Regions from separate parts of the Arsenophonus nasoniae genome, predicted to be linked through region 2. Evidence: predicted binding sites of a transcription regulator. Region 2 holds the regulator's gene; each other region holds the start of a gene.
The links. The regulator sigma-54, encoded in region 2, starts transcription at its own class of promoters, with help from an activator protein. The targets are predictions, from matches to a motif close to GTTGGCACANNTTTCGCTNT.

Region 1 (6,130 bases), 330 kb from region 2:
GGAATACCTGGACCATTATCTTCAATATCGATACGGGCGGCAAGCCGATACGTTTTTCCGTGTAATGTCACATGAAACGCTGTGCGAGTCCGCATAGTCAAGGTTCCACCGTTTTCTTCCATTGCTTGTATCGCGTTTTGGCTTATATTAAGTAACACTTGTTCAATTTGTTCGGGATAGTGTGGTAATTCAGGTAAACTAGGATCATAGTCTTTTATTAATTTAATATTTTCCGGTAGCGTCAGTGATATTAAATAGTAAGTACGCTCAACAACCTGGTGGATACTTTGTGTTGTTTTCAAACCGGGATGTTGAGGGCCGAGTAGACGATCAACGAGATTGCGTAAGCGATCGGCTTGCTCAATAATGACTTGGGTATATTCTAACTGCTCAGAACTAGAAAGGGTTTTGGCTAACAGTTGAGCTGCGCCACGTAAACCCCCTAACGGGTTTTTTATTTCATGGGCTAAAGTTCGGATTAAGTCACGTGATAGGATTTGTAATGATTGTTCTTGCTCTAAACGGCGATAGGAATTGACCGGCGAAAATTCTAGTAAAATAAAGCCTTGTGAAATGGGCTGCGCACTGATAGTCACGTTATAAGAGTGATTATTGATAACCAGAGTGACTTCATTATCGGTAAAACTTTTATTTTTTTTTATTTTTTTTTGCATTAAATCCATATCAAACGAACAATAATCAAAAAGAATTGGTAGCGGTGTACCCAGCAATTTTCTTGGATTAGCTGAAAAAAATTGGCGGCTAGCATAATTAGCGTACTGGATGATGAGTTTATTATCCAGTAAGAGAATATTATGCAACAAGCAATCTAAGATATGATCGGCAATGGGTAATTTATCAATTTTCACGTAGTTTTACTCCTGCACCTTTTTAGTGCATATTAACATATTTGAGTATAAACCAAGTATTTTTGTTCAATAATTAGGCAGAAAAAACCTCATCAAATGATGAGGTAATATAACACAACAAAAAATACCCAGCGGAGAAGGGTTTATCAGACGCTGTAGTACATTTCGAACTCTAATGGATGAGGTGCCATCTGAATACGTTGAACATCATTTTTTAATAAGTTGATATAGGCGTCTATCGTTTCATCAGTAAATACTTCACCGCGTTTCAAAAATTCGCGATCTATATCCAACGCATGCAGGGCTTCTTCCAGTGAACTGGCAACAGTTGGGATCTCTTGTGCTTCTTCCGCAGGTAAGTCATATAAATTTTTATCCATCGCTTCTCCGGGATGAATTTTATTCATAATTCCATCGAGACCTGCCATTAATTGTGCAGCAAAGGCTAAGTAAGGATTAGCCGCCGGATCAGGAAAACGAACTTCAATCCGTGATGCTCTCGGATTGGCAACCATTGGAATGCGAATAGAAGCTGACCGGTTACGCGCTGAATAAGCCAACATTACCGGTGCTTCGAAACCAGGTACTAGACGCTTATAGGAGTTGGTGGTTGGATTCGTAAAGGCATTTAAAGCACGCGCATGTTTAATAATACCATCAATGTAATAAAGGGCTGTTTCAGATAGCCCACCATATTTATTACCGGCAAACAAGTTGGTGCCATTTTTTTCCAGCGACATATGACAATGCATGCCAGAGCCGTTATCACCCACGAGTGGCTTTGGCATAAATGTCGCTGTTTTGCCAAAAGCATGAGCAATATTATGCACGACGTATTTGTATATTTGTGTTTCATCGGCTTTTTTGGTCATTGTATTAAAACGGGTAGCGACCTCATTTTGGCCTGCGGTGGCAACCTCATGGTGGTGTGCTTCGACAATTAAACCCATTTTCTCCATGGTGGAACACATGGCGGAGCGCATATTTTGAGAGGAATCAACGGGTGGGACAGGAAAATAACCCCCTTTAACGCTTGGTCGATGACCTTTATTGCCATCTTCATAGTGTGCGCCAGAATTCCAGGCTGCTTCGATATCGTCGATATGATAATAAGCACCAGAAATATTGTTGCCAAAGCGAATATCATCAAACACAAAGAATTCAGGTTCAGGTCCAAATAATACCGTATCGGCGATACCGCTACTGCGTAAGAAATTTTCGGCGCGTTTAGAAATTGAACGTGGATCGCGTTGGTAGCCCTGATGGGTATGGGGCTCTAGGATATCACAGCGAATAATTAGGGTTGAATCACTAAAAAAAGGATCTAGCACTGCCGTCTCGGGATCAGGCATAAGCATCATATCTGATTCATTAATTCCTTTCCAACCGGCAATAGAGGAGCCGTCAAACATTTTTCCCTCTTCAAAGAAATCTTCGTTGATTTGGTGAGCAGGAATAGTGATATGTTGCTCTTTACCTCTGGTATCGGTAAAGCGTAGATCAATATATTTAACATGGTGCTCTTTGATCATGGATAAAACATGCTCAACAGACATAAAGCTTCTCCTGATTGGATCCTACTTTTGAACGATAGTGCCAAAAAGTTTCATTAAAGTTGTTAATTAATCATTAAGCGAAAATCATGCCAAATTATTTATAACCTAGAATAAATGCTTTTTGAATGATTTATGAGTAAATAATAATAAATTGAATAGTAAATTGCACTATTTGTGTGCGTTTTAGACGCCTAAAATGCACACAAATAGTGCAATAAACGAAAGGAATACGAACTTGCCTTATTTGATTTCCTATGTAGTGGTTTATTTTTTCAAACAAAAATGGGTTATCATTTGTGAAAGTAATGCAATTGTTGGTTTTATATATTTAATTTCAATAAATTCATCAGGTTGATGCGCTTGCTCTATCGAGCCTGGACCTAATATTAATGTTGGACAGCGAGTTTGAATAAAAGGTGCTTCGGTGCAGTAATTAACGGTTTGTGCTTTCTTGTTTAATAAATTTTCAATTATTTTCAACATCTTATGATTTATTGGGCATTCAAAACCAGGAATAGCAGGATGTAGTTCCTCGATAGTAATGCGATTAGGCCAACGATGTTTAATCGGTTCAAGTGCGGCATGCAATAATTCATCCAAATTTTGTAGTGATAGACCAGGTAGTGGGCGAATATCGATATGTAGTTCACAGCATCCACAAATTCGATTTACTGCATCCCCGCCATGAATATGTCCAAAATTCATTGTTGGGTAGGGAATAGCAAATGCCTTGTGATGGTAATCAGTTTTTAGTCTATTTCTAAGCATAATTAACTGACTAATGGTTTCATGCATTAATTCAATCGCATTGATACCCTTTGCTGGATCACTTGAATGGCCTGATTGACCGGTAATGCGGATGGCATTGGCGATATGCCCCTTATGAGCGCGAATGGGTCGTAGTGAAGTTGGCTCGCCAATAATCGCCAATTCAGGCTGAATTTCAGCCGTTGTGGCAAAATAACGTGCCCCTGCCATGGTGGTTTCTTCATCAGCAGTTGCCAAAATATAGATGGGATGCTGTAACTGATAAATATCGATATTGCGTAAGGCATCAATAATAAAAGCGAAAAATCCTTTCATATCTGCGCTGCCTAAACCATATAATTTGTTGCTATATTCCGTTAATTGGAAAGGATCTTTTGTCCAGCGCCCTTCATCAAAAGGAACCGTATCAGTATGCCCACAGAGTAGTAATCCCTCCTCTCCTTGACCAAAAGTAGCCAGTAAATTGAATTTATGGCGAGTTTCTGGCACCGGTTGAATGGTTATTTTTCCACCTAGCGTCTTTAGCCATTCTGCCAGTAGATTAATTAATGCTTCATTACTTTGATCGCGTCTTGCATCGACAGAACTAATTGATGGTATGGCAATTAATTGACGATATAACTCAATAAATGTCGGGAGTTTCGCTTTCACTGCTACCAGCCTTAATGACTAAAATTTCAATACTCATGCATTTCTTTGAATAAAAATACAGTAATTAATATTAGTTCAGTGTACAAGATTTATTAATGAGAATGTTAATGATACTAATTTTTCCTTGAATCCATAACCCCAATATACACAGGAAAAAAGGAAAATTAATGGTGTATAGGTTCGTCATTATAATATATATTTCGATATAAAGATTTTATTTAAGAATTAAAAAATATTTGCCATAACATAATAATACTATTAATAAAATAATTATCGCAATGGGTCGATTTAAATTAAACAATGGCAATTAATTTGACCATAAGAGTTCAGTCAAGCCTTTATTGGTGATGTATACAATCGATGCTTAGTGAATCTGAATATTCTGTAAATATAGCGTTGAGGCTGTGTTTTATGGCCGCAAGTTAGTTGTGCAATTTTAGCAACTCAGCAGAATCAGTCACTGGCGATAAACAACTCACCGTGCAAACGTTTAATTTCATTGTTTTTATCTATGAATTACAAAAATAAATTTTATTGCTGAATTTTTTCGTTGATAGGAAAACTGGATCCATTATGATGAATAGATAGGTTGATTCTATCAAATTTATATTTAGGGAAGGAATAGGCATGAATATTCGTGATTTGGAGTACCTTGTTGCATTAGCTGAGCATAAACATTTTCGGCGTGCTGCAGATGCCTGCCATGTTAGTCAACCGACCCTAAGCGGTCAAATTCGTAAATTGGAAGACGATTTAGGGGTTATGTTGTTAGAACGAACAAGCCGAAAGGTTTTGTTTACTCAGCAGGGATTATTATTAGTTGAACAAGCTAGAACAGTACTGCGAGAAGTTAAAATATTGCAGGAAATGGCTTCCTTACAAGGTGAAAGCATGTCAGGCCCGTTACACATAGGATTAATTCCTACCATTGGTCCTTATCTTTTGCCTCACATCATTCCAGAATTACACCGTTTATTTCCTAAACTGGAGATGTATTTACATGAAGCACAGACACACCATCTGTTAGCACAATTAAATAATGGTAAACTGGATTGTGCAATATTAGCGCAAGTGAAAGAGACTGAAGCTTTTATTGAAATTCCTCTTTATGAGGAACCTATGCGATTAGCCATTTATGAAGAGCATCCGTGGTTCAATCGTAAGGAAATTGAGATGCAAGAGCTTGTTGGGCAGAAATTACTCATGTTGGAGGATGGTCACTGTTTACGTGATCAAGCGATGGGATATTGTTTTCAGGTCGGGGCCAAAGATGATACCCACTTTCGTGCCACCAGTTTGGAAACATTACGTAACATGGTGGCAGCTGGCAGTGGTATAACACTTTTGCCAGATTTATCGGTGCCGAAAGAGATAAAACGTGATGGCGTCTATTATCTTGATTGTATTAACCCTGTTCCTTCACGTTCGATTGTTTTAGTTTATCGACCTGGTTCACCGCTTAGAAGTTGTCATGAACAATTTGCTGAGGCAATACGTAAACAAATGCAGCGATACTATAGTAAAAATTAATTGTTAACTTACTTCTAACATTGGGTTCTATTTGGTTAAAACAGACGGTTTAATCCATTTAGCGCAGCAACCCGAAATGCTTCTGCCATAGTTGGATAATTGAAGGTGGTATTAACGAAATATTCAATAGTATTACCTTCACCTTTTTGCTCCATAATTGCCTGTCCAATATGAATAATTTCTGCTGCACGCTCCCCGAAGCAGTGAATACCTAAAATTTTTAATGTTTCGCGATGAAATAGAATTTTTAAACTGCCTACATTCATCCCTGCTATCTGCGCTCTGGCTAAGTGTTTAAATTGGGCGCGCACGACTTCATACGGAATTTTCATGGCAGTCAATTGTTGTTCGGTTTTACCGACAGAACTGATTTCAGGAATGGTGTAGATCCCGGTTGGAATATCCTCAATTAAATGAGTATCACCGTGACCTGTTGTTATTGCACGGGCTGCGAGACGACCTTGATCATAAGCCGCTGAAGCTAAACTGGGATAACCAATAACATCGCCGACAGCATAGATATTTTCATTATGAGTACGATAGGTAGCGTCAACTTTAATCAGACCTCGATTATCAATAGGAATAGCGATATTTTCTAAATTTAGATTATCAGTATTTCCGGTACGGCCATTAGCATATAATAGACAATCGGCTTTGACCTTTTTACCAGATTTCAGATGAATAATTACGCCATCATCTGTTCCTTCAACTTTTTCATATTCTTCATTATGGCGAATAACAACACCATTATTCCAA
Region 2 (6,130 bases):
ACGTACATCGAATACATAATCTGCATCGATCGGAATACCATGTTTAAAGCCAAAGGACTCGAATACCATAGTCAATTCACGTTCGCGTTTACCTAATAAACGTGCTCTTAGCATTTCAGCCAGTTCATGCACCGACATTTCAGAGGTATCGATGACTAAATCAGCTCGTGAACGTAAAGGCTCTAATAAATCATTTTCCTCATCAATCGCATTTTCTAATGATAACTTTTTGCTGGAAAGTGGGTGTAGACGGCGTGTATCACTATATCTTCGGATCAACGTGTTACGATCTGCATCAAGAAAAAGTAATTGCGGGGAAAAACTAGTAGGTAAATTTTTTAACGCTTTTTCAAAAATTGCTGGGTCGTCGGGCATATTGCGAACATCAATACTCACAGCAGCTGAAATTTGTCGTTCAGCCAGCGTATTGGCTAATTCTGGCAGTAAAATAACGGGCAAATTGTCAACACAATAAAAACCCATATCCTCCAGCGCTCGTAGAGCAACAGATTTACCTGAACCAGAACGGCCACTGATTATCATCAGCACCATGAGTAATACCCCTTAAGTTTCTTCACAATAAAAAAATCATTATTTTTAGTACAGATTTTTTTAAGTTGTTATTCAGTAATGATTTCATAGAGTTCTTCATTACTTTGCGCAGCGCGTAAACGACGACACAAGTTCTTGTCAGCCAACCGTTTGGCAATTAAAGAGAGCGTATGTAAATGTGTTTTACATTGCTCCGAAGGAACTAATAGTGCAAACAGCAAATCAACAGACTGATTATCAATGGCATCAAAAGCGATCGGTTCATTCAAATGAAGAAATACACCCACTGCGTCGGATGAATTACTGTCATTTAATTTGCCATGAGGGATTGCAATACCCCCACCAATACCGGTTGTGCCGACTTTTTCACGGGTAAGTAATGAATCAAAAACGACATTTTCAGGCACATTCAGTTCAATAGCAGCAACTTCACTAATAATCTCTAGTGCTCTTTTTTTACTCGTACAATGTACATTATTTAGTGTACATGATGGTGTTAATACCGAGCTTAATGATAATTTTTTTTCACTGTTCATTGGATTTATTCACTTAGGGCAATTATACCAGATATCGATAATCAATATCTGGTATGAACGATACTCGCATCAATAATTTATATTTAGTGCCCTTGTTGTTTAATAACACAAATTAATGTTGTTTCAATTTTTCTTTATATTTAGTAAGCTGACGTGCCATTTTTTCTACCATGGCATCAATAGCAGCATACATATCATCTTCTTGAGCAGAAGCATGGAGTTCTGCTCCATTCACTTTCGCTGTTGCTTCAGCAATCTGATTAAATTTCTGTACTTTTAAAATTACATGAATACCATTAATATGGTCAAAATATTGTTCAAATTTTGAACATTTTTCTTCAACGGTATGTCGTAATGCTTCGGTAATTTTAATATTTTGTCCAGTAATTTGAAATTCCATAGTATCTTCCTTCTCAGTTAATTCAAATCAGTTTTTTACGCTGATTAGAGGGTGGAATGGATAGAGACTCTCGATATTTAGCAACTGTACGACGAGCAATTTGAATCCCCTGTTCTGCTAGTATGCTCGTTAATTTGTTATCACTCAAGGGTTTTACAGGGTTCTCTGCCGCAATGAGTTTTTTTACTAGCGCGCGTATAGCGATAGAAGACGCTTCTCCTCCTGTATCGGTGTTAACATGGCTAGAAAAAAAGTATTTCAGTTCAAAAATGCCTCTTGGACTATGGAGGTATTTTTGCGATGTGACACGGGAAATTGTTGATTCGTGCATATCAACCTGATAAGCAATATCCGCTAATACCATAGGTTTCATATGCTCTTCACCATATTCAAAAAATTCTTGCTGATTTTCAACAATACATTGGGCAACTTTTAATAAAGTTTCATTACGACTTTCTAAACTTTTTATTAACCATTTTGCTTCTTGTAAGTTGTTACGGATGAATTGGTTATCTTCTTCATTACCAGAATATTTGCCTAGAGAAGCATAATGTTGATTGATTTTTAAACGTGGAATGTTTTCAGTATTTAGTGCTACTTGCCAGTCATTATCTATTTTACGAACCAAAGCATCTGGGACAATGTATTGTGGCTCTTTAGTTTGAATGACTTGCCCAGGTTTAGGATCTAATCGTTGTATCATAGCGATAACTTCTTTCAAGGCCGCTTCTTTTAATTTAGTTTTCCGGCTAAGTTGCCGAAAATCACGATTGCCAAGTAATTCTAGATGGTCATTAATTATCAGTTTAGCTTCTTTTAGAAAAGGAGTCTCGTTAGGTAATGCTGATAACTGAATAAGTAAGCAGTCTTTCAAATTTTTTGCTGCAACGCCAATTGGATCGAAGTGTTGGATCCGTTTTAATACAATTTCAACTTCTTCCAGGGTAATATCGGTTAGTGCCAAACCGGTGTAAATATCTTCAATAGTAGTGCTTAAATAGCCGGAATCGTCGACAGCATCAATAATGGCGGTGGCAATTGCTGCATCTATTTCAGTAAAGGGTGTCAATGATGCTTGCCAGGATAAATAATCTTGTAGTGTTTGCAATGTTTCCCCTTGGTAGAGAGGAAAATCATTGTCGCTAAAATTATTGCTTAAGCTTGGATAGCTATCTGAAGTATAAATTTCTTCCCAATTAGTATCTAAGGGTAATTCGTCAGGCATATCATTTTGTTCAATTGCTTCAAAACTATCTAGTGTCGCTGGCTCGTTATCATTAATATCTGATGTTTCGATTTCCTGATAGAGGTCATCTTGTTCAAGTAAAGGATTGGTTTCAAGCGCTTGCTGAATTTCGTGCTGAAGTTCTAATGTTGAAAGTTGCAACAAACGAATCGCTTGTTGTAGCTGTGGTGTCATCGCCAACTGCTGACTGAGTCGGAGTTGCAAACTCTGTTTCATAAAATTGGCTTAACCTCTTGGGAATAACATAATAAAAAAACTTACAACTTTAATGAGTTAGGGTTAGAGGCGAAAACCTTCTCCCAAATAGACACGTTTGACTTGCTCATTTTCTAAAATCGCTTTAGGGGTTCCATGAGCGATAAGATGACCTTGACTGACAATGTAAGCACGTTCACAGACATCTAATGTTTCTCTCACATTATGATCGGTTATTAATACACCTAAACCATAATCTCTCAAGTGTTGGATTATTTTTTTTATATCTAATACTGAAATTGGATCAACACCAGCAAAAGGTTCATCTAAAAGAATAAATTTAGGATTAGCCGCCAATGCCCGGGCTATTTCCACTCGGCGGCGCTCCCCACCCGAAAGTGATTGACCGAGATTATTTCTCAAATGAGTAATACTAAATTCTTCCATCAATTCTTCGGCACGTTGTTGTTTTTCTTCGGAGGTTAGATCTTTACGAATTTCTAATACAGCCATCAGATTATCGTAAACGTTTAGCCGGCGAAATATTGAGGCTTCTTGTGGTAAATAACCTATTCCTCTACGAGCACGTTCATGCAGAGGCAATAAACTAATATCTTCATCATCGATAGCAATTTTTCCAGTATCACGAGGAACGATCCCAACTACCATATAGAAGGTTGTCGTTTTACCGGCACCATTTGGCCCTAGTAAACCAACGATTTCACCTGAACTGACTTCTAGGCTAACATCTTCAACAACCTTACGGTTTTTGTATGTTTTTGCCAAATGCTTCGCAGTTAATTTAGCCATTTTTATTATTTACTCTTACTATTATTTGTGCTTTTCACACCAGGGCCTTTTTCTTGTAATTGGGAAGGTAACAATATGGTCGTTACTCGTTTCCCTTTATCGCTAAACGCTTCCATTTGCTGGGTTGGGACTAAATAGGTAATTTTGTCACCTTTAATATTACTATCTAGTTGTTCAAGATAAGCATTACCCGTTAGGATAACCAGTTCTTTTTCCATTTCATAACGTATTTTATCACTGTGACCTTTGATAGGTTTACCATCATCTTGTAATTGATAGAAGGTTGCTGGCGTACCATAGGCTTCGACAACCATCTTTTTTGCATCGCCGTTCGGACGAGTAACAACGACTTTATCAGCTCGAACATCTATAGAACCTTGTTTTATAACAACATTTCCTGTAAATGTGGTAATGTTTTTTTCTAAATCAAGCGACTGTTTGACTGAATCAATCTGAATGGGTTGTTGTGAGTCACTTTTCAGCGCTACTGCTGGCAAGCTTAATATGAATATTGAGCTAGTCAGTGCTACATTAATGAAGATCTTTTTTGCCAATATCATTTTAATGGTTTCCTTCGGGAGCTGGTTGCTTATTGGGGATTTCGTAATAGGTCTTAACATCTTCAATTAACTCTGCGGTATGGGTTCGCATATTACCGCGCATTTCCATACCCACTGAACGTAAACCGATACCAATTAACGTGACTTTATTATTGGATGAAACATCCTGGGTAATTAAGTTAACGATGGCATTTTCTGTCAAAATTTGTTGTAAATCTGAAGTTGGATTTAAGCTATTTACCTGAACATTACCATATAAATAGAGCATATTGTCGCTCGTTAATTTGGCTTTATTGGCGCGTATGGCCCAAGTAGGAATACTTTTGGTATCGTAGGTTGTTAATACTGGATTAATAAACCAACTAATTTTACTACTCGAAAAGTGGTGTGTCTCATCCGTTATCAACTTATAAGCTAATTTGCCCATTGGGTCATAGACATGCGTAACGGCATTGGCAGTTTGATAATTTGGTTGACTATTTTCAATCATAGCAGGTGCTTTTGATTGATTAAAATCAGCTAAGTTCCAGCCGATAAGCGCTAAAACAATCAGTGTTAATATAATGTTAAGCCAAAAGTTAAATTTGCTCATTTGTCTTTTCATTTTTGCCTATATTGATAAACCGTGGGCATTTTCTATTTTGTCTTGAGCGAGCAGGATCAAATCACATATTTCACGTACAGCACCTTTGCCTCCTGCTCGATATGTAACATAATGGGCTTTACTTAACAACATTGGATGAGCATCAGCGACGGCGACCGAAAGCCCTACCTGCGACATGATAGGCCAGTCAATTAAATCATCACCAATATAAGCAATCTGTTGAGGTTGGAGTTTTAATCGGATTATCAGATCATTATAAGCCAAATTTTTTTCACTTTGCCCTTGGTAAAGATAATTAATACCGAGTGTTTTGGCACGATTTTCCAATAATTTAGCTTTACGTCCGGTAATAATGGCGACTTCAATCGCAGAGGTTAATAAACAACGGATACCGTAACCATCCTTTACATTGAATGCTTTTAGCTCTTCACCATTATTTCCCATATAAACTAAGCCATCTGTCATGACACCATCAACATCGCAAATGAGTAATTTTATCAGACGTGCTTTTTCAATGATATGTTGTTCTACTGGGCCATAATAGCTTGTTATTTTATTATGCTCATTCATGTATTAGTTCCAATAATTATATAATGCCTGCTTGCAAAAGATCATGCAGATGAATAACACCAATAAGTGTATCTGCTTTTGCTATCAGTAATGAAGTAATATGGTGTTGTTGCATCAAATTTAAGGCATCAATCGCTAGCATATCAGGTTTTACTCTAATACCCCCGGTTGTCATCACATCAGCAATTTTGGCATTATTTAAATCAATATTCATTGCAAAGACACGTCGTAAGTCACCATCGGTGAAAATACCTTCTATCTGCATTTCTTCGTTACAAATCACTACCATGCCAAGTTTTTTGCGTGTAATTTCCACTAATGCTTGCTGTAATGTTGCCTGTTTTGGGACATTGGGAATATTTTTCCCTGTGTGCATTAAGTCACTCACTCTTAATAAGAGTTTGCGCCCTAATGTGCCACCTGGATGAGAAAGTGCAAAATCTTCAGCAGTAAAACCACGCGCTTCAAGTAAAGCGACAGCAATGGCATCCCCCATGACGAGCATCGCCGTTGTGCTTGTTGTTGGCGCTAAACCTAATGGGCAAGCTTCTTGTGGTACCTTGATACAAAGGTGAATATCTGCCGCTTTACCCATGCTGCTATCAGGGTTTTTTGTCATACAAATTAGCGCAATATGTTGGCGTTTTAACACAGGAA
Region 3 (6,130 bases), 850 kb from region 2:
CAGTTTTGGTCATAAAGATATCCTGTACAATGACCAATTCTAAATCAGCAAATGCTTTACGTACCGCAGGTAACTCAGCATCGGTTTGTAATGGATCTTCACCCATAATATAAGCAGCACGAACTTCGCCATGTTCTACCCGATGAGGTAACTCACTAATGCGATAACCCACATTTGCCGGTAGACTCTCAACACCCCAAGCTTCGGCAAATTTGTTACGATGTTCTGCTACATTAATATACTGATAACCGGGATAGGTGTCCGGCAATGCCCCCATATCACAGGCACCTTGCACATTGTTTTGCCCACGTACTGGATTGACACCGACACTGGGTTTGCCCAGATTACCCGTTAGCAGTGCCAGGCTGGTCAGTGAACGCACGGTTTCCACTCCTTGATAGAACTGGGTTACCCCCATGCCCCAGAGGATGGTGGCTCGTTCCGCTTGCGCATAAAGTCGCGCGGCCTGGCGAATATCCTGCGCGCTAACCCCCGTGATCGCTTCTACTGAATCTGGCGTATAACCGGCAACAATCTTACAATATTCGGCAAAACCTTCCGTTCGCGCAGCGACAAAGGCATGATCATAAAGATCTTCTTCAATGATGACATGTCCTATTGCATTCAATAACGCGATGTTAGAGCCGTTTTTTAAAGCTAAATGCATATCAGCGATACGGGCAGTTTCGATTTTGCGCGGATCGCAAACAATAATTTTGGCACCTTTTTGCTTGGCTTTGATCACCCGATTAGCCACAATAGGGTGAGAATCAGCTGGGTTATAACCAAAAACAAAAACTAAATCAGTATCTTCGATACCGACAATCGAATTACTCATTGCGCCATTTCCGACCGACTGGTGCAGACCTGCAACCGATGGGCCATGTCAGACGCGCGCGCAGCAATCAACATTATTGGTTCCGATAACCGCCCGGGCAAATTTTTGCATAATGTAATTGGTTTCATTGCCAGTGCCACGGGAGGAACCCGTTGTCATAATGGCATCCGGCCCATATTGGGCTTTAATTGCACCCAACTTGTTAGCCACATAGTTCAGTGCTTCATCCCATGAAACAGCCTCCAGCTTAGCGCCTCGTTGACGGCGGATCATCGGTGATTTCAAGCGCGGGGTAAGGATTTGGGTATCATTGATAAAATCCCAACCGTAATAACCTTTTAGGCATAAAGTACCTTGATTGGTTTTCCCCTGCGCCGCCTCCGCTTTGACAATTTTGCCTTTATCAACCATCAGGTTGATTTTGCAACCTGATGCACAGTAGGGGCAAACCGTGACGACTTTTTTCATCCGCATTACTCCTGTTAACTTCATAATTGGAAAAGGATTAAGCATTAAGATGCATGAAGCGTGCCACTCATACCAAAATGATTAACTAGCTGGAAAATAAAGAAAAAATATTAATTCTGACTGATAGTGTCATTCGTTCGACATAAATGACATGACAAACAAGTCACTAACAAACTACCGTTATGACAGCGTGAATAAAACTGCTGTTGTCACCGCAATGGATGGGTAATCTTTTGACGTTTAGCACCGGCGATTAAGAAAATTTTGCTGCGGCAATCAACGCTTGACCAAAAGCAATGGCGCCATCACCAGCAGGTAAATTCATTGGTAACAATAGTTGAAAATCAGTTAACCAAAACTGTAGCCGTTGACGCAGTAAGCGATTATGCAATACACCGCCACTACAAACAATGGTGGTGATTTTTCGCAACAGCGCATGATAGGTGGCCAGTTCAGCCAATCCTCTAGCTAACGCGTCGTGAAAGGCCCAGGCGCGCCAAGCATCGGGTGCCTGCCAATCGAGCCATTGTTGCCAAAATGTCATCATATCTAATTGGTTATCTTTAACCGGTAGCGTTACTGGGTGGTTGATATGATTGACGGTTAGCGCCAAAGCCTCTAATCTGCTAGCGGCTTCGCCTTGATAACTTTGTTGCGCCGGCGCATAGCCAAGCGCTGTCGCAATCGCGTCAAATAAGCGTCCGGCAGAAGAAGCAAGTGGTGCGTTAATGCCTCGTTCTATCGCTCGTGCTAATGGCTGCCAGGGTTTATCTGCCAATATTTTGGCTTCCGAACGCATTTGCCAGTCTGGTACAAATGCTAGCCACTGGGCCAATAAATTCCGCCAGGGCTAGCGTGCAGCCAAATCACCCCCTGGCAACGCTACTGCAGGCAATCCCGCCAATTTTTCACATTCATTATAATTGACACGCAAACATTCCCCACCCCATAGCTGATCATCATCTCCCCAACCAATACCATCGAGGATCAATGCAATAACATCGCCTGCATGCCTTGGCCAAAGATGCTCAGCCAAACAGGCGACAGCATGGGCATGATGATGCTGCACTGTGACTATCGGCAAAGACATTTGCTGCGCCAGTTGTCGTGTACGATAGGCCGGATGTTTATCAGTCACGATTTTTTGTGGCGTGAACTGCCAAATCTGCTGCATCCTGGTCACGACCTGCCACCACTGAGCTTCAATATTTTGCTCATTGAGATCGCCCAGATGCTGACTGAGAATCGCCTGTTGATCCCTGATCAGACAGAAAGTATTTTTTAGATCGGCACCTAAGCATAACAACGGGGGTACTTTGCTAAAACCGGGCGGTAAAGGCAAGCTGTCGGGCACAAAACCTCTGGCTCGACGTAGCATTTCACCCGAGACGCGCATAACGGAATCATCCATCCGCTGTAAAATATCCCGATTGTGTAATAGCCAGCCGTCCGCAATATCAACTAGGTCAGTCAATGCTTGTTCATTATTCAATGCCGGCGGACAACCACTGAGATTGCCTGAAGTCATCACTAAGGGACGCGCGACAGTCTGTATTAATAGATGTTGTAACGGATTTGCCGCCAGCATGACACCGACCTCGTTAAGCTGTGGTGCGATCTCATCAACTAACGATAGCCATTGTTTATCCACTAATACAATTGGCGCCGCAGGTAACTGCAAAAGTGACTGAGCCTGTTTAGGCAGAAGGCTGGCCATTGCATCAGTGATCATCACAGCTAAGGGTTTTGACGGTCGCTGTTTACGCTGACGCAAACGCTTTACTGCTATTGGATTATTAGCATCACAAGCCAGATGGAAACCACCTATCCCTTTAATCGCTATAATTTTACCCTTTTGCAATGCGTTAATGGCGGCCTGAATTGCCGCCTCTTTTTCTTGTCGCTCATTTTCTGCCAGCCAGAGCACCTGCGGCCCACAATCAGCACAAGCAATAGGTTGGGCATGGAAACGCCTGTCAGCAGGATCACGATATTCTGCTGCACAAGGCGCACATAGCGGAAAAGCCGCCATAACGGTAAACGGACGATCATAGGGTATCGCGCGAATAATGGTAAAACGCGGCCCACAGTGAGTACAATTAATGAATGGGTAGCGATAGCGACGTTGGTTTGGATCATTCATTTCTCGCAAACATGCCTGGCAAGTAGCTGCATCAGGAGCAACTTGGGTTGCCATCGTTGCTGGCACGCTATGCTGAATAGTGAAATCCTGCGGCAATTGACGCCAGTGCCAGGGAAATTGCTGCACTTGATCAATACGAGCCAGTGGCGGGCAATCGATTGGCAATTGAGCAAGTAACCTGCTGGCATCGCCAACAATACGCACAACTACACCGGCACCGTCGTTATAAACATCCCCTTTAAGGGCTAGTCGTTGCGCCAATTGCCAAATCCAGGGCCGAAATCCGACCCCTTGAACTTTGCCATAGATCCGCAATAAGGTACCATTTTCACTTATCATGTTGGTTAATGCCGCGCTGACTAGTTAGAAAATTTGATTAGCTATACCATTTAACGCTGCCCGCCGGCGCTTCTCAAAATTGAGTTGTTCCAGTTTGTTACGATCAACACACATAATTGCGTTGGTAGGACAAGCCTGAATACAAGCCGGCCCTTCCGCGCGATGATGGCAAAGATCACATTTATTTGCCTCAGCCTTCTCGACGACAAGATTCAACCCAGCCCCACTATTGCGTACGACTGGCCGTGAAACCACTTCCATCGCACCATAAGGACAAGCAACAACACAAGTTTTACAGCCAATACAACGCGCTTGATGAACGTGGACAAAATCGCTTTCACGAGTAATCGCACCATTAGGACAAACGTTGGCACAGGGCGCATCTTCACATTGGCGGCAGGTCGTGGCGGTTGAGACACTAACCCCTTTAATAACATGGATACGTGGCAAGAAAGTCTTCGGTGTGAGTGAAGCACAGTCCTGGGTTTCCTGATGAGATACCACACAAGCCACTTCGCAGGTACGACAACCAATACATTTATTGGCATTAGTAATAATGAAACAATTCATTCACTTCTCCAGCAATGACAGTCAATAGCGAAATATATTCATAAACTGTGCCAATTTTAAGTTAACAAAAAATTGGCACGTGCCTGTCATTATCACGATTGACAATGACAAATATTGGCGCAATACAGTTAGATCGTATGAGTAGAATAAAATGCGGGCCTGAAACCAGAAAATTGCGTTAGCCAAGCCCATTTTTGCTACTCAATGCGATGCAATATTTATAGTGGCCGGAACTGCCTTAGCTGCTGATTATCAGCCAGACTGGCATAAACTGTTTCAACGGCTATTTTTACCGCTGCCGTCATCGGGTAATAGAAGCCGACAATATCTGGCTGAATACCTAAGAAAATCACCTCGTTAGTATCCTCTTTTAGCTGCTCAATAAGATAATTAAGTGGCATATTATGGGTCGACATAATAAACATATCAGCGATATCTTGTGGATCGATCAGCCGAATTTCACCCGCCGCCAGTCCCATATCAGTCGCATCAACAATCAACAAACGATTTGGCTGTAATTCGCGAATAACCCCGATATCATTTTCTGGCGCACTACCGCCATCAATGACTATCCATGCCCCTTGGGGTGTATTACGACACATCTCTGCCAGCAATGGCCCTGCGCCGTCATCACCCATCATACTATTGCCGACACAGAGTAAGACATCAGCCACGCTCCCTCCTTACCATCAAATAGATAGCACTCTCTTGGTGAATATTAGCTAGCATGTTCCGCATCTGCTGGCTCCAACTTTGCTGTTGGTTAGTCTGTTTGCTTAGCGCCGCGCTAAAAGCCTTTGCCAGCATTGCCACATGGCTATTATCAATAACAATTTCGCCATAACGAGCAACACCCGCCATTTTTCGCTGCGCTTCACTTCCTGCTTCGAGAGTAGCAATCCAGAGCTGATATTCTGGCCAGGGACAGCTAAGTACAGCTTGTAAACAATCTATCACGCCTAAATGGTGACCAATGGCAAGTCCATAATAGATAACTTGCTGTGCCTACGGTGGCGTGCCCTCATTTTCATCAATAAATTTACGGCTTAGCTGACTGAACACCACCTTATCACTCATTTAATCCGCTCCTGCTCAACAATTTGGCTAAGATTGGCAACAATTTCATTTAAGCGCGGATCATTTTCGTCAGCCAACCATTGCGCCACGCAATCTTCACCCTGCATGAGATAATTGATAAAATTGTCAGCAATCTGACGACCATAGCGATAGCCAGCTAAACGTCGGGCAGCACGATCGATACGGACTCGCAACGGTTGTAACATATCTGAATGGAGAATTTCTGCCGGTTGATTATCCTCTTCAAAGGGTTCACGCAGATGAATTTTTTGCTCCAGCAAGCCTAAAGCCATGGCAAAACCATATAAGGTCGCAGCCGGTGTCGGTGGACAGCCAGGAATATAAACATCGACAGGCACGATCTTATCCGTGCCGCCCCAAACACAATACAGATCGTGAAAAATGCCACCTGAATTACCACATGCGCCATAGGATATGGCAATTTTGGGATCAGGAGCTGAATGCCAGGCGCGTAATGCTGGCGTCCGCATTGCGCGCGTAACCGCCCCAGTAAACAGCAATATATCAGCGTGACGTGGGGAAGGAACGACTTTAATGCCAAAACGCTCGGCATCAAACATGGGAGAAAGGGTGGCAAAAATTTCAATTTCACAGCCATTACAACCGCCACAGTCAACCCGATAAACATAAGCAGAGCGTTTAATTTTCTTCAACAATAATGCTTTCATACTTGC

Region 1: glnA (glutamate--ammonia ligase) is a predicted target of sigma-54. The motif match lies at 2,500-2,519, and genes of this name have one in related genera.
Region 3: hydN (electron transport protein HydN) is a predicted target of sigma-54. The motif match lies at 4,394-4,413, and genes of this name have one in related genera.

What each region holds. Positions count from the first base shown of each region.
Region 1 covers NZ_CP038613.1:3,297,366-3,303,495, reverse strand. The annotation lists gene glnL (nitrogen regulation protein NR(II)) at 1-869, opposite strand, end outside; gene glnA (glutamate--ammonia ligase) at 1,016-2,425, opposite strand; gene argE (acetylornithine deacetylase) at 2,690-3,844, opposite strand; gene oxyR (DNA-binding transcriptional regulator OxyR) at 4,472-5,374, shown strand; gene sthA (Si-specific NAD(P)(+) transhydrogenase) at 5,410-6,130, opposite strand, start outside.
Region 2 covers NZ_CP038613.1:3,631,639-3,637,768, reverse strand. The annotation lists gene rapZ (RNase adapter RapZ) at 1-552, opposite strand, end outside; gene ptsN (PTS IIA-like nitrogen regulatory protein PtsN) at 621-1,088, opposite strand; gene hpf (ribosome hibernation promoting factor) at 1,201-1,488, opposite strand; gene rpoN (RNA polymerase factor sigma-54) at 1,511-2,950, opposite strand; gene lptB (LPS export ABC transporter ATP-binding protein) at 3,014-3,739, opposite strand; gene lptA (lipopolysaccharide ABC transporter substrate-binding protein LptA) at 3,745-4,299, opposite strand; gene lptC (LPS export ABC transporter periplasmic protein LptC) at 4,301-4,891, opposite strand; gene kdsC (3-deoxy-manno-octulosonate-8-phosphatase KdsC) at 4,910-5,473, opposite strand; gene kdsD (arabinose-5-phosphate isomerase KdsD) at 5,490-6,130, opposite strand, start outside.
Region 3 covers NZ_CP038613.1:2,782,489-2,788,618, forward strand. The annotation lists gene fdhF (formate dehydrogenase subunit alpha) at 1-1,306, opposite strand, end outside; partial or broken gene hypF (carbamoyltransferase HypF) at 1,560-3,788, opposite strand; gene hydN (electron transport protein HydN) at 3,813-4,358, opposite strand; gene hycI (hydrogenase maturation peptidase HycI) at 4,577-5,032, opposite strand; partial or broken gene ArsFIN_RS14230 (formate hydrogenlyase maturation HycH family protein) at 5,025-5,435, opposite strand; gene ArsFIN_RS14235 (NADH-quinone oxidoreductase subunit B family protein) at 5,432-6,130, opposite strand, start outside.